One region of the Streptomyces sp. NPDC001822 genome, then DNA from elsewhere that is predicted to be linked to it. Evidence: riboswitches for the same ligand, from Rfam matches in the RefSeq annotation. Region 1 holds a riboswitch; the other holds the start of a gene.

Region 1 (10,295 bases):
GTCGTTGCCGCCGAGATCGACCAGGGAGAACTCCGAACCCGCCGGGGTGAAGTTGAAGGACCCGCAGTTGTTGACGCCCACGGCACCGACGTTGCGCGCGTCCACGTTCTCGAAGGTCGCCGACCCCGCCGCCCGCGCGCTCACCACGGACGTCCCCGTGCCGTCCACCCTGATGTCCTTGAAGTGCACGCCCCGGATCTCGTACGTGTCCTTCACCGGCCAGTCCGTGACCAGCATGATCGCGTTGTACGTGTTGTCGAGGAAGTGGTTCCCGGTCACCCGGATGTCCGCGTCGATGTCCCGGTCCAGCGCGAAGAACCAGATGGCTCCGAGCCCGATCTTCCAGTTCAGTTCGTACGTCCCCGCCCGGACCGTCGTGTTGCCGGTCAGGTCGAGCCGCCCCCGGAAGGCCTCCGCGCCGAAGCGGGCGCCCACGTGCAGCGCGCTTCCCTCGCGGACGGGGTCGGCGACGAGGTTGCCGGACACCTCGTTGTCCGTACCGCCGTAGATCGCGATGCCGTTGGCCAGGACCGGGCTCTGCACGGTGTTGCGGGCGAAGGTGTTGCCGGTGTTGGCGCGCTTCTCCGACCACATCGCCAGGCCGTCGTCGCCCGAGTTCCGGACGAAGGTGTGAGTGACGGTCGAACCGGTGACACCGCCGTGGAAGTTGATGGCGTCGGCGATCTGGTCGACGATGACGTTGCCCGTGATCCTCAGGTTCGACATCGGGCCGTCGAACCACATGCCGACCTTGGTGTGCCGGATGTGCAGCCCCTCGACGGAGGAGTCGCTCATCGCCCCGCCGATGCCGTTCACCTGGTCGGTGTCGACGCGTTCGCGGACGTCCCCCTCGATGGCGAAGCCCGACAGGTGGACGTTGCGGCTGCCGCCGTCGGCCGCGTCCTTTCCGTAGAAGCCGACGCCTGTGTGCACCGAGCCGTCGGCGGCAGGGGTGTCGAGCGCGACCTCCCTGCCCTTGAACTTCGTGTACCAGCTGCCCGCCCCCCTGATCGTGACGTCGTCCACGACGATGTGGCGGTTGACCTGGAAGGTGCCCGGAGGCACGTACACCGGCAGGTTCGTGCGCTTGGCCAAGGCGATGGCCCGCTCCAGGGCGTCCGCGGAGTCCCGGCGCCCCGTGGGATCGGCCCCGAACAGCAGCGCGTTGGCGGCCTTCAGCTCGACGTGCGGAAGTCCCACGAGCTCGGAGTCCAGCACGTCGATGACCGTCCAGGCGGCACGGCTGCCGGCCGGAACCGTCAGCCGGACGGTGTCACCCGCGCGGTACCGCTTCCCCAGCAGCAGGCGCTGCTCGTCGTAGAAGTGGCTCGGCCGGAACGGCTTGGAGATCACCGGCGCGGGAGTCGTCTCGCTGGGCACGCAGGCGCACTCGGTGATCCACCAGCCGGGCTGGAGCAGCCCGGCCCCGGGGTCGTTGGTGAAGGGGTACTGGTTGTACAGCCAGGAGTACTGCGAGGTCAGCGTCATCGTCGAGCGCTTCGTGCCGTTGACGGCGACATCGAGCGGCGCGGTGATGCCACCCCCGCCCGGGGCGTCCGGGATGCTGTAGCGCACCGTGATCGCGTTCGCGGCCTCCGGCAGCGTGAACTCGACGTGCTCGCCCGGCACCAGCCGGACCGCCTTACGGCCCGAGGCCTCGGCGGGCAGGGTGTACGCGGCACGGTCGGGGCCGATGACCGTGCCGTTCGTCGCCGCGTTCTCCGCCTCCTGCTCGGCGAAGGGGACCTCGGCGCCCCGGCCGGCGACCAGCGCGGGGGCCAGGCCCGCGCGCGTCACCACCGGGGCGGACGGGGCGGACGGTTTCCCCTCCGCACCCTGAGCCGCGGGAGCGCCGGTCAGCGCCCCCAGTCCGACAACGGCTGCCGTCAGCGCGGCGACCGTGATGTGACGTGACATCGCATGCCCGTTTCTCTCGGAAGGTGAGGCGACGTTAGGGCGCGCGGAACTACCACCACAAGAGTCGTGCGAGAACATTTCGCCCTGCTGCACAATGCATGCAAGTTCACGTCATGTTTTTGCGTAGGAAGTGCGTGCTGCGGGCGACTCCCGCCCGGGTCGCGGTGCACGGAGCGCGCGAGCGACGGCGACAGCGAGAGCGAGGCGACGGCCTTCCCCGCCCACGCGGCGGGCCCGTGGACGCCTCAGACCTTCCGGTGTACGCGCCTCACGCGCCCACGGTCCCGTCGACGCCCTCGCGCAGGAAGTCCGCGTGGCCGTTGTGGCGGCCGTATTCGAGCAGCACGTGCACCATCACCATGCGCAGGGAGACCTCCCGCTCCCAGCGGGGCTGAAGGCCTGTCAGGTCCAGGGAGGCGGCCTCCCGTTCGATGCGGCGGGAGTTCTCCACCTCGGCCTCCCAGGCGCCGAACGCCTCGGTCCGGTTCGAGGCGCTCGCGTCGTACGCGGCCTGGAAGTCGATCCGGTCCGACCACACCATCGGGGCCTCGTTGTCGTCGAACACGCGCCGGAACCAGGCACGTTCCACTTCCGCCATGTGCCGCACCAGGCCCAGCAGCGAGAGCGTCGAGGGAGGCATCGACCGCTGCCGCAGCTGCTCGTCGTCCAGGCCCTCGCACTTCATGGCGAGAGTGGCCCGGTGGTAGTCGAGAAAGGCCCGCAGCGTCTCGCGCTCGTCGCCCGCGGTCGGCGGCCCTGTACGCACGTCGGTGGTCACCGGTCACACTCCTTCACGATGGGGCAGAAGTGTTCAGTATCCGGTCGCACGTACGACGCCGGCCCCCGGGACGAATCCCGGGGGCCGGCGTCGTACGGATACTGCGGGTACTGCTGGAGCTGCTGATCCGGGGATCAGAAGTCCATGTCACCGCCCGGCATGCCGCCCGGAGCGGCCGCAGAGGCCTTCTCCGGCTTGTCGGCGATGACGGCCTCGGTGGTGAGGAAGAGCGCGGCGATGGACGCGGCGTTCTGCAGGGCGGAGCGCGTGACCTTCGCCGGGTCGATGATGCCCTCGGCGATCATGTCGACGTACTCGCCGGACGCGGCGTTCAGGCCGTGACCGATCGGCAGGTTGCGCACCTTCTCGACGACGACGCCACCCTCAAGACCACCGTTGACGGCGATCTGCTTGAGCGGGGCCTCCAGCGCGAGCTTCACGGCGTTGGCGCCCGTGGCCTCGTCGCCCGTGAGGTCGAGCTTCTCGAAGACGGCCGAGGCCTGGAGCAGAGCCACGCCACCACCGGCGACGATGCCCTCCTCGACGGCTGCCTTGGCGTTGCGCACCGCGTCCTCGATGCGGTGCTTGCGCTCCTTGAGCTCCACCTCGGTGGCGGCGCCGGCCTTGATGACGGCCACGCCGCCGGCCAGCTTCGCGAGGCGCTCCTGGAGCTTCTCGCGGTCGTAGTCCGAGTCGGAGTTCTCGATCTCGGCACGGATCTGCTTGACACGACCCTGAACCTGGTCGCTGTCACCGCCGCCGTCGACGATCGTGGTCTCGTCCTTGGTGATGACGACCTTGCGGGCGGTGCCGAGTAGGTCCAGGCCGGCGTTCTCCAGCTTGAGACCGACCTCCTCGGAGATGACGGTGCCACCGGTGAGGATGGCGATGTCGCCGAGCATGGCCTTGCGGCGGTCACCGAAGCCCGGAGCCTTGACGGCGACGGACTTGAAGGTGCCACGGATCTTGTTGACGACCAGGGTCGACAGGGCCTCGCCCTCGACGTCCTCCGCGATGATCAGCAGGGGCTTGCCCGACTGCATGACCTTCTCGAGCAGCGGAAGGAGGTCCTTCACGTTGCTGATCTTGGAGTTGACGATCAGGATGTACGGGTCGTCGAAGGACGACTCCATGCGCTCCATGTCGGTGGCGAAGTACGCCGAGATGTAGCCCTTGTCGAAGCGCATACCCTCGGTGAGCTCCAGCTCCAGACCGAAGGTCTGGGACTCCTCGACGGTGATGACGCCTTCCTTGCCGACCTTGTCCATCGCCTCGGCGATCTTGGCGCCGATCTCGGTGTCGGCAGCGGAGATGGAGGCCGTCGAAGCGATCTGCTCCTTGGTCTCCACGTCCTTCGCCTGCTCCAGGAGGGCGGCGGAGACGGCCTCGACGGCCTTCTCGATGCCACGCTTCAGAGCCATCGGGTTGGCACCCGCGGCGACGTTGCGCAGGCCCTCGCGGACGAGCGCCTGGGCGAGAACGGTGGCGGTGGTCGTACCGTCGCCGGCGACGTCGTCCGTCTTCTTGGCGACCTCCTTGACCAGCTCCGCACCGATCTTCTCGTACGGGTCCTCGAGCTCGATCTCCTTGGCGATGGAGACACCATCGTTGGTGATCGTGGGCGCGCCCCACTTCTTCTCGAGGACGACGTTACGGCCCTTGGGGCCGAGGGTGACCTTGACGGCGTCGGCGAGCTGGTTCATCCCGCGCTCGAGACCGCGCCGTGCCTCCTCGTCGAACGCGATGATCTTGGCCATGTGAAGTGGTCCTCCCGGACAGGGGTGGATTGCTCCGGACCGAGAGGCGCCCGCGACGGACGGCCTGCCTGCTCAGCGGTTCCTTGCCCCGCTGAGCCTGCGGGCCTCACCGGCCCGGTCCAAGTTTCTGTCACTCTCACCTGGAGAGTGCTAACGCCAATGATTAGCACTCGACCCCGTCGAGTGCAAGCGCCTTCGGCGACGGCTCGCTGGACGGAGGGGCGCCCGGGGGTGCACGCGGACGCACGCAGGGCCCGTCCCCCTGCGGAGGAACGGACCCTGCGTGCGTGAGAAGCGTCGTTGGCCGACCGCGCCGAGCTCAGCCGACGGCGAGCTTGACCATGTCCGCCTGCGGCCCCTTCTGGCCCTGCGAGATCTCGAATTCAACTCGCTGACCCTCTTCGAGGGTGCGGTACCCGTCCATCTGGATCGCGCTGTAGTGGACGAAAACATCCGCACCACCGTCGACCGCGATGAAGCCGTACCCCTTCTCCGCGTTGAACCACTTGACGGTGCCCTGAGCCATGCCCAACTCCCCTATTACTGGCCCTTGCACGAGACCGCACTTCGCGGGCCCGGGTCAGAACGCACCCTCCGACAGGAGAGGGTGGCGTGCGCCGGAACGCGTCGACCGCGGCCGAATGTATCTGCCCAACTGCCCTCTGCAACAGGGCAATCGGACGGGAATTCTGGGCACGCGGGATCACCCGGATAGGGATGATCGGGAGGAATCCTGGGCAAGTCGGGCCTGACAAAGGCCACTTATGCCTCAAGGGGTTCACGTACTTTGGCTGCTTCTTGTCGCGGCCGGGCGCATTCTCATATGCGGGCGGCACGGGCAGCGGCGGGGGCTTCCCCAACTGTACCGCGCTCAACCATGCAGAATGGCCCCCTCCGCTTCTCTTGCGGAGAGGGCCATCGTGCTCACGCTGCGCAGTCGGCGGGCGGCCGGGGCCGTCACTCCCCGGTCCGCGCGCCCTGCCGGGGATCAGCCTCCGGCGACGGCCGGGATGATCGAGACGCCCGCGCCGTCCGGCGTCACGGCGTCCAGTCCGCCCTCGAAGCGCACGTCGTCGTCGTTGACGTACACGTTGACGAAGCGGCGCAGCTTGCCCTGGTCGTCCAGGACGCGGGCGCCGATGCCCGGGTGGTTCTGCTCCAGCGACGCGATGACCTCGGAGAGGATCGCCCCCTCGGCGGAGACCTCGGCCTGACCGCCCGTGTAGGTGCGGAGGATGGTGGGGATACGGACCTTGACGCTCATGTCGGTGCCTTCCTTCGGTCTCGGGGGGTCAGCTGGCGGCCGCGAGGCCCGCGTCGCGGAACGCGTCCAGGCTGGGCCGGATCGTCGCCGACAGGCCGGTCGTGGGGGCGACCGCGTCCAGCGTCTTCAGTCCGTCGCCGGTGTTCAGGACGACGGTGGTCAGGGTTGGGTCCAGCAGACCGGCGTCGATCAGCTTCTTCGTCACGCCGACCGTCACACCGCCCGCGGTCTCCGCGAAGATGCCCTCGGTGCGGGCCAGCAGCTTGATCGCGTCCACGATCTGCTCGTCGTCGACGTCCTCCACCGCACCGCCGGTGCGGCGGGCGATGTCCAGTACATACGGTCCGTCGGCCGGGTTCCCGATGGCCAGGGACTTCGCGATGGTCTTCGGCTTCTGCGGCCGCACCACGTCGTGGCCGGCCTTGAAGGCGGTGGAGACCGGGGAGCAGCCCTCGGCCTGGGCGCCGAAGATCTTGTACGGCTTGTCCTCGACGAGGCCGAGCTTGATCAGCTCCTGGAGGCCCTTGTCGATCTTCGTGAGCTGCGAACCGGACGCGATGGGGATGACGAGCTGGTCCGGCAGCCGCCAGCCGAGCTGCTCGCAGATCTCGTACGCCAGGGTCTTGGAGCCCTCGCCGTAGTACGGCCGCAGGTTGACGTTGACGAAGCCCCAGCCCTCGCCGAGCGGGTCGCCGATGAGCTCCGAGCAGAAGCGGTTGACGTCGTCGTAGTTGCCCTCGATGCCGACCAGTTCACCGCCGTACACCGCGGCCATGACGACCTTGCCCTGCTCCAGGTCGTGCGGGATGAACACGCACGAGCGGAATCCGGCGCGGGCCGCCGCGGCTCCGACCGCGCCGGCGAGGTTGCCGGTGGAGGAGCAGGAGAGCGTGGTGAAACCGAAGGCCCGGGCGGCCTCGACGGCGATGGCGACGACACGGTCCTTGAAGGAGTGCGTCGGGTTGCCGGAGTCGTCCTTGACGTACAGGCCGCCGGTCACGCCCAGCTCGCGGGCGAGGTTGTCGGCCTTGACCAGCTTCGTGAAACCGGGGTTGATGTTGGGCTTGTCCGCGACGTCGGCGGGGACGGGGAGCAGCAGCGCATAACGCCAGATGTTGTCCGGCCCCTCGGCGATGCGCTTCTTCAGCTCTTCGGGGGAGCCGCTCGGCAGGTCGTACGCCACTTCGAGCGGCCCGAAACAGGACGCGCAGGCGAAAAGGGGGCCGAGTTCGAAACGCTCGCCGCATTCGCGGCAGGAAAGCGCCGCGGCGGGACCGAGATCCACGGCCGAAGAATCGGTGTTCGCTGCAACTGTCTGCACAGCCATGATGGCGGAGGCCCTTTCTCCTCATCTTCCTTGCAACGTATTTCGCCACAAGACGGAATTGGCACCTTCCCCACCGTGACCTCGCGGTCGGCAGGAGGGTTGCCGGGACTTCAACGGGCCGTTCCCTCAGTCCCTCTGGATGAGCGCTATGGCACCGGACCATCGATCCGGGCGTTTGTTCACGGACCCACCCCGACATGCGAGGGCCATCCGCGTTGTTCAAGACTGTAACCGAAGCACCGGACGACCGGATGAGTCGTCCGTACCGCGAGATGGATCACACACAGGGAGTATCGACCGTGCTGGAAGAGGTGGAACGCTGGCTGACCAGGCGTTCCTGGTCGGCCGACGACCGTCCGCTCGACCGCCTCACGGCCGCGCGAGCACGGGATCCGCGGCGCGCGCGCGTGAGCGTCGTCCTGCCCGCGCTGAACGAGGAGGCGACGGTCGGCGCCATCGTCACGGAGATCCGGCGCGAGCTGATGGAGAAGGTCCGCCTGGTCGACGAGCTGGTGGTGATCGACTCGGGTTCCACCGATGCCACGGCCGAGGTCGCACGGCGGGCCGGCGCCCGGGTCGTGCACCGCGACTCCGTGCTCCCCCGGATCCCCGCCCTCCCCGGCAAGGGCGAGGTCCTGTGGCGCTCACTGCTGGTGACGAGCGGGGAGATCGTCTGCTTCGTCGACGCCGACCTCAGGGACTTCTCCGCGGACTTCGTGTCGGGGATCGTCGGCCCCCTGCTGACCGAGCCGTCCGTACAGTTCGTCAAGGCCATGTACGACCGGCCATTGGGCGAAGCCGCTGGTCAGGGCGGTCGTGTGACGGAACTGGTGGCACGCCCGCTGCTCAACCTCCACTGGCCCCTGCTGGCCGGATTCGTCCAGCCGCTGGGCGGCGAGTACGCGGTGCGCCGCTCCCTGCTGGAGCGGCTCCCCTTCCCGGTCGGCTACGGGGTGGAGCTGGGCCTGCTGGTCGACGCGCTGCACACGGTGGGCCTGGACGCACTGGCTCAGGTCGACGTCGGCGTGCGCAGACACCGCCACCAGGACGGACAGGCGCTCGGACGGATGGCCGCGGCGATCTACCGGACCGCGCAGTCGAGGCTGTCCCGGGGCCCGCTCGTACGGCCCGAGATCACGCAGTTCGAGCGGGGACCCGAGGGGTTCGTCCCGCGCACCCACGCGGTGGACACGCAGGAGCGTCCGCCGATGCGGGAGATCGCGGAGTACGCGTCCAGGAACGCCGCATAGCGGCCCGCGCGCCCGCGGAGCCGGACCGGATCTCCGGCCGTTCCTCACGTTTGGCGCCTTCCCTCACGGGCTAGGTTCGGGTACATGGTCTCCGAGCACGCTGCCCAGGTCCTCGTCGCGTCCAACCGCGGCCCGGTGTCGTACGCCGAGCGGGAGGACGGCACGCTCGAATCGAAGCGCGGTGGCGGCGGGCTCGTCTCCGGGCTGAGCGCCGTCGACGACAAGCTGTGGGTGTGCGCCGCTCTCGGCGACGGCGACCGGGAAGCGGTCCGGCGTGGCGTGTCCGAGCCCGGTGTGCGCATGCTCGACATCGACGCCGGAGTCCACGAGGACGCCTACAACGGCATCGCGAACTCCGTGCTCTGGTTCGTCCACCACATGATCTACGAGACGCCGGTGGAGCCCGTCTTCGACGCGGAGTTCCGCCGCCGTTGGGCCTCCTACGAGGCGTACAACCGGGCCTTCGCCCAGGCGCTGGCCGAGGAGGCGGGCGAGGGCGCGGCGGTCCTCGTGCAGGACTACCACCTCTCGCTGGTCCCCGGGATGCTCCGCGAGCTGCGCCCCGACCTGCGGATCGGGCACTTCTCGCACACTCCCTGGGCGCCCGTCGACTACTTCCGCCTGCTGCCCGACGACATCGGCGAGCAGCTCCTGAACGGCATCCTCGGCGCCGACCGCGCCGCGTTCCTGACGCGCCGCTGGGCGGACGCCTTCATCGGCTGCTGCACGGAGATCCTCGGCGGCACCGGACGCACCCGGATCGGTGTGCACGGGCTGGGGGCGGACGCGGACTTCCTGCGCCGCCGTTCCCGCGAGGCGGACGTGGACGAGCGCATGGAGACGCTGCGGGACCAGGTGGGCGCCGGCCGGCGCACGATCGTGCGCGTGGACCGCACCGAACTCTCCAAGAACATCGTCCGCGGGCTGCACGCCTACCGGGCTCTTCTGGAGGAGCGCCCCGAGTGGCGCGAGCGTGTGGTGCACATCGCCTTCGCCTACCCCTCACGGCAGGACCTCGCGGTGTACCGGGACTACACGGCCGAGGTCCAGCGGGTCGCCGACGCGATCAACGCGGACTTCGGGACGGAGGGCTGGACCCCTGTCCTGCTCCACGTCGACGACGACTTCGCCCGCTCGCTCGCCGCGTACCGGCTGGCCGACGTCGCCCTCGTCAACCCCATCCGCGACGGCATGAACCTGGTCGCCAAGGAGGTACCCGTCGTCTCCGACGACGGCTGCGCGCTGGTCCTCTCCCGGGAGGCGGGCGCGTACGAGGAGCTGGGCGAGGACGCCCTCGTGGTCAACCCCTACGACGTGTCGGCCACGGCGCGTGCGCTGCACGAGGCGCTGACCATGGAGTCCGGCGAGCGGGCGGCGCGCTCGAAGCGCCTCGCCGCCGCGGCGACCGCGCTGCCGCCGCAGCAGTGGTTCCTGGACCAGCTGGAGGCGCTGCGGGCCTGACCGGCGACGGTCCGGGGTCCGGGCCCCGTCGGCCCGGACCCCGTCGCGGACCGGTCCTCGTGGCGGCGTCAGTCCTGCGCGAGCCGCCCGGCCAGGGCCGCGAGCAGGCCGGCCACCGCCGCCGGCCCCGGCAGCGACAGATCGGCCCGTTCGGCGAGTTCGGGCACCTCGGAGCCGCTGCACACCAGCAGGCCCCGGGCGCCCCGGGCCCTCAGCTTCTCCACGGCGGCGTAGGCGGCGAGGTCGCCCAGGTCGTCGCCCGCGTAGAGGACGGTCTCCGCTCCCGTCTCCCGCACGAACTCCTCCAGCGCCACACCCTTGTCCATGCCGGCGGGGCGCAACTCCAGTACGAGACGGCCGGGTTCCACGATCAGGCCGTGGCGGGCCGCGAGGCCGCTCAGCGGGACCCGCAGCGCCTCGAAGGCGGCCTGCGGGTCGGCGGCGCGGCGGGTGTGCACGGCGACCGCGCGGCCCTTCTCCTCGATCCAGGTGCCGTCGCCCGCCCCGGACTCCTCGATCACCCGGGGGAGTTCCGCGCGCA
Region 2 (10,295 bases), on a different contig from region 1:
CGACTCCAGGGGGACGTCGGCGAGGTTGCGCAGTTCCGCGCGCTGGGACGACCGGAAGGACGGGGCGCGCGGGTCCAGCCCGGCCAGATAGGCGCCGGTGTCGTGGTCCAGGACCGCCTCGGCACGCCGGTCCAGGGCGGCGGCGACCTGCCGGGCGGTGGGGCCGGTGGCTTCGTCCCCGGGGGCGGCGCAGCCGGGCGCGAGCAGCAGGACGGTGAGCACGGCCCCTGCCGTGCCCCGTCCGCGGATACGTGTCCGCCGCGCGTCCTCGGTCCGAACAGCCATCCTGCCGATCGTACGGTCAGACGCGGGTGACCGAGGAGACGGGCATCATGCCGACGGGGTCGTAGCGCACCGGGGCGCCGGGATACGGGGCGTGGATGACCTGGCCGCCGCCCGCGTACATGCCGATGTGACTGGCGTCCGCGCGGTAGGCGACCAGGTCGCCGGGCCGGGCCTGGGAGAGCGGCACCATGCGGCCCGCGTACCGCTGCGCCTGCGAGGTCCTGGGCAGTCCCACCCCGGCCCGGGCGTAGGCCCACTGCATGAGGCCGGAGCAGTCGAACCCGGCGGGACCGTTGGCACCCCACACGTACGGGCGCCCCAGCGCCTGCCGTGCCGCCATGAGGGCGGCGGCGCCGCGGGCCGAGGCCGCGACGTCGGAGAGGCCGCCGTGGGGCCCGGAGCGCGAGGCGCGGCCCAGCTCGTCACGGTCCGCGGCGGGCAGCGCGCTCAGCAGCTGCCGGGCGCGGGCCAGCTTGCCCTCCACCGTGCGCTTGTGGCGGGCCACGGCCGCCCGGTCGCGTTCCATGGCGGCCAGGGCTCCGGCGGCCTCCGCCCGGCTCTGTTCGATCCTGCGCTGGGCGTGGCGGAGTTTGCGCAGGGTCACGGCACCGCGCTCGCCGGCCCGGTGGAGGGCGGCGGCCCGGTCCAGGAAGGTGCCGGGGTCCGAGGAGAGCAGCAGCGCGACCGAGGGGTCGATGCCGCCGGTCCGGTACTGCGCGCCGGCCATGGAGCCCAGGGAGGCCCGCAGCCGGTTGATCTCCTCCTGCGTGCGGGCGGCGGAGTCCTGGGCGGTGTCGATCCGGCCGCGCAGCCGGCCGAGGCTCTCACGGGCCGCGTTGAACTGTTCGGTGGCCCGCTCGGCGTCTTCGTACAGACGGTCCACGGTGGCCTTCGCCGTCTCGTGGGAGTCCTCCGGCTCCGCGCTCGCCGGGGCGGCGCCCAGGGTGGCGGCGGCGGTGGCCGCGGCGGCGGACAGGACGGTGGCCCGGACGCCACGGTTGAGACCGGGCCGGGTGGGGCGGCGATGCGACACCACAGGAAGCCGCACTCCCTTCCGCTGTACGCAGACGTGCGCAGCCCCTGCCGCCCGGACGGGCGGACCGACGCACGGGAGCTGCACGGCAGCGCAGACAGTAACCGGACGACTACGCCCTGACCAACGGCCACGCCGGGGATGCGGGAGTGCGGGAACGACGGCGCCCCACCGGTGACCTGTGGTCTCCGGTGGGGCGGGGTGCCGTGCGGGGGAACCGCGATTCGCCCGTTCGGGCGTCAGACGCGGACGCCGAACTGGAAGGTGCCCATGTAGGCCATCGACTCGTAGCGGACCGAGGCCCCCGGGTGCGGGGCGTGCAGGATCTGGTTGTTGCCGGCGTAGAGGCCGACGTGCGAGGTGTTGTTGAAGAAGACCAGGTCGCCCGGCTTGAGGGCGCTGCGTCCGATCCGGACACCGTCGTTGATCTGCGTGTACGTGGTGCGGGTGATCTGGACGCCGGCCTGGGCGTAGGCCCACTGGGTCAGTCCCGAGCAGTCGAACGAGTTCGGTCCGGTGCCGCCGGAGACGTACGGCTTGCCCTGCTGCGTGGCGGCCGCGCTGAGCGCGGCGGCACCGCGGGCGGACGCGGGGACCTCGTTGCCGAGGTCGACCCGGTCACCGGCCGCGCGGCTGGCACGCTGGTCGTCGGCGGCCATCTTGGCGCGCTCGGCGGCGGTGAGGGTGTTGAGCAGCTTCTGGGCGTCGGCGAGCTTGCCCTGGTACTTCTTCTTGTTCGCGTTCAGCGAGGTGCGGACCTCGTCGAGGTCGGCGAGCTTGGCCTGCGCTTCCTTGCGCTCCTGCGCGAGGGTGCGCTGCTTCGCCTGGATCTTCTGCAGGGCCTCGGCCTGCTTGGCCGTCAGCTGGTCGAGCGCGGAGGCCTGGTCGAGGAAGCTGTCCGGGTCCGAGGAGAGCAGCAGCTGGACCGACGGGTCGAGACCGCCGGAGCGGTACTGGGCCGTGGCCAGCGAACCGAGTTCGCCGCGCATGGCGTTGAGCTCGTCCTGGCCGCGGGCGACCTTGTCCTGGAGGGCGTCGGCCTGCTTCTTGAGCTTGTCCTGCTGCTCCTTGGCGCCGTTGGCCTTCTCCGTGGCCTCCTCGGCCTCGTGGTAGAGCTTGTCGACCTTCGCCTTGACTTCCTTCGTGGTCGGCTTGGGGTCGGCGTGCGCCGCCTGGGAGGACAGGGCCACGGCGGCTGCGGCGGTCGCGGTGAGCACGGTCACGCGGGTGCGGCTCGGCTGCTTGGGACGACGGTGGGACGCCACGAAGGCGAGCTCCTTCTTCCTCGAGCCGCCTACCGGGCTGTGGGGACGGAATCCCCGGCTCCGTGCACGTCACGGAATCGGCGGTTCCTTCGCCGTCACCCCGGGTGGGCGATCAACCGTGCGAAGGTTCGAGGCCTGACCCTAGTGACCATCTTGTGATCAGTTCAAATCCTCACCAGCAAAATCTCGCCACACCAGGCACTTCTTTACTTTCATCACACTGCGTGTAGCGATGACTTGACGGTACGTTCCCTAAATTCCGGCAAGTCACCCAAGCCACTCAAGACGCTCTAGACGCGCGAAAGGCGCTTCAGGAGCAAGGCGGACGCCACCGGTCTCGCACCGGCCTTCGCGACACCGTCGGCCACTTCGCGGTCGGTGGAGACCACGACGACGGGCCTGCCCGGCGGTTCGGCGCGGGCCAGCTGCCTGATCAGCTCGTCCGCGGTCACCCCCGCCTTGCTGAACAGCACCCGCACTCCGCGTGGCGGCGCCAGCAGGACCGGGACGGCCAGCTCGGCGCCGTCGAAGACACAGGTCATCTCGGCGCCGGTCTGCGCCGCCAGGACGGAGAGCCCGCCGAGCAGACGCAACCGCTGTTTCTCCAGGGGCATCTGCGGATAGCCGGTCTTCGTGACGTTGTAGCCGTCGACGATGAGATGGGCCTGGGGAAGGGCCAGCAGCTGGTCGAGCAGGGCCGGGTCCGTCTCCGAAAGCGCCCTGGCCGCGATGTCCTTGGGCGACATACGCCCCGGCTCCACCGCCTCCACGCCGTCGGCGGGACGGATCGAGGACGGGGGCAGGGCGAGTTCGCGGCGAAGCCCCTGGGCGGATTCCAGCACGGTGTCCAGGAGCAGCCGCAGCCGCATGTCCTCGACCGACCGGCCCTCCCTGGCGGCCCTGCGGCCCGCCTCGACCGAGGCCTCCGCCTCGGCGAGCCGCGCCTTGAGCCGCCGGGTCTCGCTCTCCGCAGCGGACACCTGGGCGGCGGTCTCGGCGCGCACGGTCTCCGTCTCCGCGCCGAGCTTGCGCAGGGCGGCCTCCCCGCGCTTCACCTCGCTGAGCGCGCTGCGGAGCTTGCGCTGGAGGGAGTCGTTCTCCTTGCGGGCCGCGTCCAGCTCCGCGCGCAGCCGCTCGGTGTCGGCCCGGGTCTGGCCGCGCGCGCGGTCGAGCTCCTCGCGCAGCCGCTCCAGCTCGCGCCGGGTCTCCTCGTCGGCCCGCTCGGCGTGTACCCGCTGGACCTCCTCGCCGGCGGCCGCGACGAGCTTGACCCAGCCGGCCGGCCGCAGCACGTAGGCGGCGGCGGCCACGTCGACCGGGTCCGCCGCGGCGGGCGGCGCGCCGGACTTCAGCGCGTCGGCGAGCTCCGGCTGGGTCTGGCCGAGCCGCTCACCGATGCGCCGGCGGAACGCCGGGTCGCTCTCCAGGGCGGCCGCCATCGCGTTGCCCGCGAACTTGGCGCGCCTGCTCGGCGTGAAACGGGCGTACTGCCGCAGCTGGGCGGGGAGTTCGCCGACCGTCAGACCGCCGAAGGCGTCCGAGACCAGCGCCACCACCCTGCGGCGCACGCCCTCGGGCAGCGGACGGTCGAGCGACTCCGCGGCGCCGTCGGCCGCGTCGGCCGGTCCGGCGCCGCCTGTCGGCTGCTCCACCATCCATCACCCCAATATGTAGGTCCGCACGACCCCGTCAGGAGTCGGCGCCCGGCCTGTCGACCAGTTCGATCTGGTCCACCGCGTTGCACCAGCGGCAGCGCACGGACTCGATGGTCTCACTGACCACCTCCCGCTCCTCGACACTCGACTCCCCGGCCAGGTCGAGATGGACGTACTCCACGACCTTCGAGGAGCGCGTCACGTCGAACCGGGTGAGATTGCCGCAGAGCGTGCAGCGCCAGCGGGTCGCGTCCGTCGGCTGGGGAACCGTCGTCATCGTTGAGTCCTCTTTCGTCGAGTCTCTCGTGCGTGCCCAGGTCTTCGATCTCGCGGTGCGCCGTCGAACTGCGATGTGCTGCGGCAACCCTACGGCCTCGCGCATACCCGCCGGCACGGCGAGGCGGTCTGTCCCGTTCTCGCCGTGTGCGTCATGCTCTGTACGTGATCGATCTGCGGGAAGGCGACTGGCGGAAGCGGGCCCGGGAACTCGGGGCGGCGGCCGGCGCGGGCGGCGCCCCGGTCACGTACGGACTGATGGCGCTGTGCTGCGCGGTGTTCCTGATCAGCCCGCTGTCCGGGTTCAACCCCTCGAACGGCCGGGGCGACGCGCTCCTCGCCGCGCAGGCCGGATACTTCGAACGGTGGGGTGTGATCCCCAGCGAACTGATGGACGGCTCCGCCCACGCGGCGCTGACCCCGCTGACCGCGCTCTTCGTCCACGGCAGCTGGCTGCACCTGCTCGGCAACATGCTCTTCCTCTACGTGTTCGGCGCCATGGCCGAGGAACGCATGGGACGCACCGAGTTCGTCTTCTTCTACGTCGCGTGCGGCTACTTCGCCCTGGTGGCCTACGCGGTCGTGCACGCAGGTTCGGACCAGACGCTGGTCGGGGCGTCGGGCGCGATCTCGGCGGTGCTCGGCGCCTTCCTCTACCTCTTCCCCCGGGCGCGCGTCACCAGCCTCTTCCCGTTCCTCTTCTTCCTGCCGCTGCGCTTTCCCGCGTGGATCGTGCTCGTGTTCTGGTTCGTGCTCCAGTGGCTCGCGGCCCAGGGCGCGGGAAGCGGTCCGGGAGTGGCCTACCTCGCCCATGTGGCGGGCTTCGCCGCCGGGTTCCTCTACGCCTGGGGGCGTTATCGGGGTGGTACTAGAGTGAAGCAACCAGCCACGGCCACTGAGGGAGAAAGCCAGCCGTGATCACCGCGATCGTTCTCATCAAAACCAGCGTGGACCGGATCCCCGAGATCGCCGAGGCCATCGCCTCGCTGGACAGCGTCAGCGAGGTCTTCTCGGTCACCGGCACGTACGACCTGATCGCCATGGTCCGGGTCGCCAGGCACGACGACCTCGCCGACGTCATCCCGGGCCGGATCAGCAAGATCCCGGGGGTCGAGGCGACCGACACCCACGTGGCCTTCCGCACCTACTCGCAGCACGACCTCGAGGCGGCGTTCGCCATCGGCCTCGACGCCTGAGACGCGGCGCACGGCTCCGGCCGGGACGAGGAGACACTCCCGTCCCGGCCGGAGCCGTCCGCGGGGCGGGTCAGACCTGCGAGGGGGCACCCCGGTCCGGGACGCAGCGGCCGTCCTCGGTGCGGTAGGCCCAGCGGGCACCCGAGCTCACGAGCTCGCGGACCGCGCCCAGGAACCGCTCGATGTGCTCGTCCGGCGTCCCGGCACCGAAGCTCACCCGGATGGCGTTGAGCGACCGCTCCCCCGGCGCGGCCTCGGGGGCACCGCACTCGCCCGGATCCTGGGGCTCGCTGCCCAGCAGGGTCCGCACCAGCGGGTGGGCGCAGAACAGTCCGTCGCGCACCCCGATGCCGTACTCCGCGGACAGTGCGGCGGCGAAGTGCGAGCTGTTCCAGCCCTCGACCACGAAGGAGATGACGCCGACCCTCGGGGCGTCGTCGCCGAACAGCGAGAGCACCTTCACCTCGGGGACCGCGGCCAGCCCCTCCCGCACCCGGGTGACGAGCCGCTGCTCCCGCTCGACCAGCCGGTCGAAGCCAGCCTCGGTCAGGGCCTTGCAGGCGGCGGCGATGGAGTAGACGCCGATGACGTTGGGCGATCCGGCCTCGTGGCGGGCCGCGGTGGTGTGCCACTCGACGTCCACTCCCCCGTCGGTGCGCCGGGTCACCTTGCGGGAGGCGCCGCCCCCGGCGAGGTAGGGCTCGGCGTCCCGCAGCCAGTCGGCCCGGCCGGCGAGCACGCCCGAGCCGAAGGGGGCGTACAGCTTGTGGCCGGAGAAGGCGGCCCAGTCGACGTCCAGCTCCGCGATGTCCACCGGGTGGTGGGGCGCCAGCTGCGCGGCGTCGAGGACGATCCGGGCGCCGTGCGCGTGGGCGGCCGCCGCCAGTTCCTTCACCGGCCACAGCTCGCCGGTGACGTTGGAGGCGCCGGTGACGCAGACCAGGGCCGGGCCGTGGGGGTCGCGGCCGGCCAGGGCGCGTTCGAGGGTGGCGACGGCCTGGTCCGGGGTGCGCGGGGCGTCGAGGTAGGTCACCCGGGCGTCCCTCCAGGGCAGCAGCGAGGCGTGGTGTTCGGTCTCGAACACGAACACCTCGCAGCCGGCGGGCAGCGCGGCGGCCAGCAGGTTGAGCGAGTCGGTCGTCGAGCGGGTGAAGACCACCTGGTCGTCGGCGCGGCACCCCAGGAAGTCCGCGACGGTGGTCCGGCTCGTCTCGAACAGGTCGGTGGAGAGCTGCGAGAGGTATCCGGCCCCGCGGTGGACGCTTCCGTAGTACGGGGCGTAGGCGGCCACGTCGTCCCACACCCGCTGGAGGGCGGGGGCACTGGCGGCGTAGTCGAGGGCGGCGTACGTGACGTCTCCACCGGTGACGAGCGGAACGGTGACATCAGCACCCAGAACGGGCAGCGGGGCACAAATGGTCTGATCGGCGGCAGCGGTGGGGACAGACATGGCGAACTCCCGTAACAGGCAGGCGAAATCCTCGCGCCGGCGGTACGCGGCAGCGCGGAGAGGAAGGGGAAAAGGGTGTGCGGAGGAGGGCTTCGCGCCCTATCGCATTCGCTTGCTCACAGAAGGCTCCCTGGGACCAGGACCCCAAGGGGTGGCATCCAGCGATGCCGAGGGGTCCGCGCTTGCCGCAGACCTCGCTGACTGCGGCCTGGTCTTCACCCGGGGCACCCCGCCACGGACGGAGGGTTGCCGGACAGCGGGCCGGGGCCGTAGTCGCTGTCACTCATGACCTGCGCAGCATCTTGCCATACCCCTGGCGACGCGCAAGGGCGCAGTCCGCGATCCGGACTGCGCCCCTCTCGCATCCGCGCCCCTCAGGCGTTGCTGGCGGACACCCAGCGCTCCAGCGCGCGCTTGGCCGCGCCCGAGTCGATGGACTCCGCCGCCCGCGCGATCCCGGCCGCCAGCTGCTCGTCGAGCGTCCCCTCACCCGGGTCGAGCGCGACCAGCGCCGCCGCGGAGTTGAGGAGCACGGCCTCCCGCACGGGCCCGGTCTCCCCGTCGAGGAGCCGGCGGGCGACATCGGCGTTGTACGAGGCGTCGGCGCCGCGCAGCGCCTCGACGGGGACCAGTCCGAGACCCACGTCGCGCGGGTCGAAGGACTCCTCGCGGACCGTGCCGTCGCGCACGATCCAGACCCGGGAGGTGGCCGTGGTCGTCAGCTCGTCGAGTCCGTCGTCACCCCGGAAGACGAGGGCGGAGTTCCCCCGGTCCGCCAGCACACCCGCCACGATGGGCGCCATCTTCGGGTCGGCGACCCCGATGGCCTGGGAGCGCACCCGGGCCGGGTTGGTGAGCGGCCCCAGGATGTTGAAGGTGGTCTGGGTCCCCAGCTCCTTGCGGGCCCTGGCCGCGTACCGCAGCGCGGGGTGGAACTTCACGGCGAAGCAGAAGGTGATGCCGGCCTCCTCCGCTACGGACACGACCCGCTGCGGAGTGAGGTCGAGGTTGACGCCCAGCTTCTCCAGCACGTCGGAGGCGCCGCTCGCCGACGAGGAGGCCCGGTTGCCGTGCTTGACGACCTTGGCTCCCGTCCCCGCGACGACGATCGCGGACATGGTGGAGATGTTGACCGTCTTGGCCATGTCTCCGCCGGTCCCCACGATGTCGACCGTGCGGCCCGGCACCTCGATGGTGTGGGCGTGTGCGTACATGGCACGGACCAGCCCGGTCACCTCGTCGACGGTCTCGCCCTTGGCCCGCAGCGCGACCGCGAAACCGGCGATCTGCACGTCCGTGGCCTCACCGCTCATGATGCGGTTCATGGCCCACGCCGTGTCGTCGGCGCCGAGGTCCTCGCCCCGCAGAAGAGGGGTCAGCACGCCGGGCCAGGTGCGGGCCGCCATGCTGTCGCCGCCGTCCTGGGTCGCCACGTTCATGGTCCGCTCCTGGGAGTCCACAGCCGGTACAAGGATGTCTCCCACCCTATCCAGCCGGGAGGCAGCGAAGAGCCCCGTCCACCGGATGGACGGGGCTCTCGCTGTGGCGTTCAGCTGAGGGGATCAGTGGTGGCCGTGGCCGCTCGTGATCTCCCGGTACTCCTCGGCGGTGGGCTTGGCGATCTGACTGTCCTCGCCGAAGTAGCTCTTGCTGAGGCTCGCCCGCATCCTCTGCAGTGCGGAGGGCTTGCGCTCGACACCGTTCTCGTCGACCGTCGGGCCGATCTCGACCGGCTTGTACTGCTCGTGCGCGGTGAGCGTGTGCAGCTGCCCCGGGCTGAGCGGCTCGTGGATCTCGACGAACTCACCGTGCGGCAGGCGCTTGATGGTGCCGGACTCGCGCCCGTGCAGCACCTTCTCCTTGTCGCGGCGCTGGAGGCCGAGGCAGATCCGCTTCGTGACGACGAACGCCACGACCGGGCCGACGAAGAACGCGATCCGGACGAACCAGCTGATCGCGTTGAGCGACAGGTGGAAGTGCGTCGCCCAGATGTCGTTGCCGCCGCCGATCAGCATGACGAAGTAGATCGTCACCCAGGCGACACCGAGCGCGGTGCGAACGGGGGCGTTGCGCGGCTTGTCCAGGATGTGGTGCTCGCGCTTGTCCCCGGTGATCCACGATTCGATGAACGGGTACATCGCCAGCGCCCCGAGGACCAGACCGAAGAGGACCAGCGGGATGAGCACGCCCAGGACCAGCGTGTGGCCCCAGAGGTTGATCTCCCAGCCCGGCATCACACGGACGAAGCCCTCGGCGAAGCCCATGTACCAGTCCGGCTGGGCGCCCGTGGACACCTGGTCGGGACGGTACGGGCCGAGTGCCCAGATCGGGTTGATCGAGGCGATGGCCGCGAGGATCGCGATGAAGCCGAAGACCAGGAAGAAGAAGCCTCCGGCCTTGGCCATGTACACCGGCAGCAGGGGCATGCCGACGACGTTCTTGTTCGTGCGGCCGGGCCCCGCGAACTGGGTGTGCTTGTGGAAGAACACCAGGATGAGGTGGCCGACCACGAGCCCGAGCATGATGCCGGGCAGCAGCAGGATGTGGATCGAGTAGAACCTCGCGATGATGTCCGTGCCGGGGAACTCCCCGCCGAACAGGAACATCGAGATGTACGTACCGACGATCGGCATCGACAGGATCGCGCCCTGCGTGAAGCGCACACCCGTACCGGAGAGCAGGTCGTCCGGGAGCGAGTAGCCGGTGAACCCGGTGAACATGCCGAGGACGAACAGCAGGAAGCCGAACAGCCAGTTGATCTCACGCGGCTTGCGGTACGCGCCGGTGAAGAACACCCGGAACATGTGCACGAACATGCCGGCGAGGAAGATCACCGCTGCCCAGTGGTGGATCTGCCGGACCAGCAGACCGCCGCGGACGTCGAAGCTGATGTCCAGCGTCGAGGCGTAGGCCTCGGACATCCGGATGCCCTGCATCGGCTCGTACGAGCCGTGGTACACGACCTCGTTCATGCTCGGGTGGAAGAACAGCGTCAGGTACACACCCGTGAGGATGATGATGATGAAGCTGTAGAGGCAGATCTCACCGAGCATGAAGGACCAGTGGTCCGGGAAGATCTTGCGCATGTTGGCCTTGGCGAGGCCGTAGATGCCGAGCCGGCCGTCCGCCCAGTCG

Evidence for each region. Region 1 has a riboswitch for S-adenosylmethionine ahead of thrC (threonine synthase). Riboswitches for the same ligand answer to the same signal wherever they lie in the genome.
Region 2: another riboswitch for S-adenosylmethionine. It lies ahead of ACFYY2_RS33465 (aminotransferase class V-fold PLP-dependent enzyme); the one in region 1 lies ahead of thrC (threonine synthase).

The regions. Positions count from the first base shown of each region.
Region 1 is NZ_JBIATW010000002.1:61,253-71,547, reverse strand. It holds gene ACFYY2_RS04555 (glycosyl hydrolase family 28-related protein) at 1-1,917, opposite strand, end outside; gene ACFYY2_RS04550 (DinB family protein) at 2,186-2,695, opposite strand; gene groL (chaperonin GroEL) at 2,830-4,452, opposite strand; gene ACFYY2_RS04540 (cold-shock protein) at 4,772-4,978, opposite strand; gene ACFYY2_RS04535 (MoaD/ThiS family protein) at 5,441-5,716, opposite strand; gene thrC (threonine synthase) at 5,745-7,043, opposite strand; SAM riboswitch class I at 7,062-7,189, opposite strand; gene ACFYY2_RS04525 (glucosyl-3-phosphoglycerate synthase) at 7,343-8,293, shown strand; gene ACFYY2_RS04520 (trehalose-6-phosphate synthase) at 8,378-9,754, shown strand; gene otsB (trehalose-phosphatase) at 9,823-10,295, opposite strand, start outside.
Region 2 is NZ_JBIATW010000023.1:65,841-76,135, forward strand. It holds gene ACFYY2_RS33430 (hypothetical protein) at 1-285, opposite strand, end outside; gene ACFYY2_RS33435 (NlpC/P60 family protein) at 302-1,321, opposite strand; gene ACFYY2_RS33440 (NlpC/P60 family protein) at 1,558-2,583, opposite strand; gene ACFYY2_RS33445 (NYN domain-containing protein) at 2,874-4,235, opposite strand; gene ACFYY2_RS33450 (hypothetical protein) at 4,273-4,515, opposite strand; gene ACFYY2_RS33455 (rhomboid family intramembrane serine protease) at 4,680-5,432, shown strand; gene ACFYY2_RS33460 (Lrp/AsnC family transcriptional regulator) at 5,429-5,710, shown strand; gene ACFYY2_RS33465 (aminotransferase class V-fold PLP-dependent enzyme) at 5,781-7,160, opposite strand; SAM riboswitch class IV at 7,334-7,451, opposite strand; gene trpD (anthranilate phosphoribosyltransferase) at 7,535-8,599, opposite strand; gene ACFYY2_RS33475 (cytochrome bc complex cytochrome b subunit) at 8,723-10,295, opposite strand, start outside.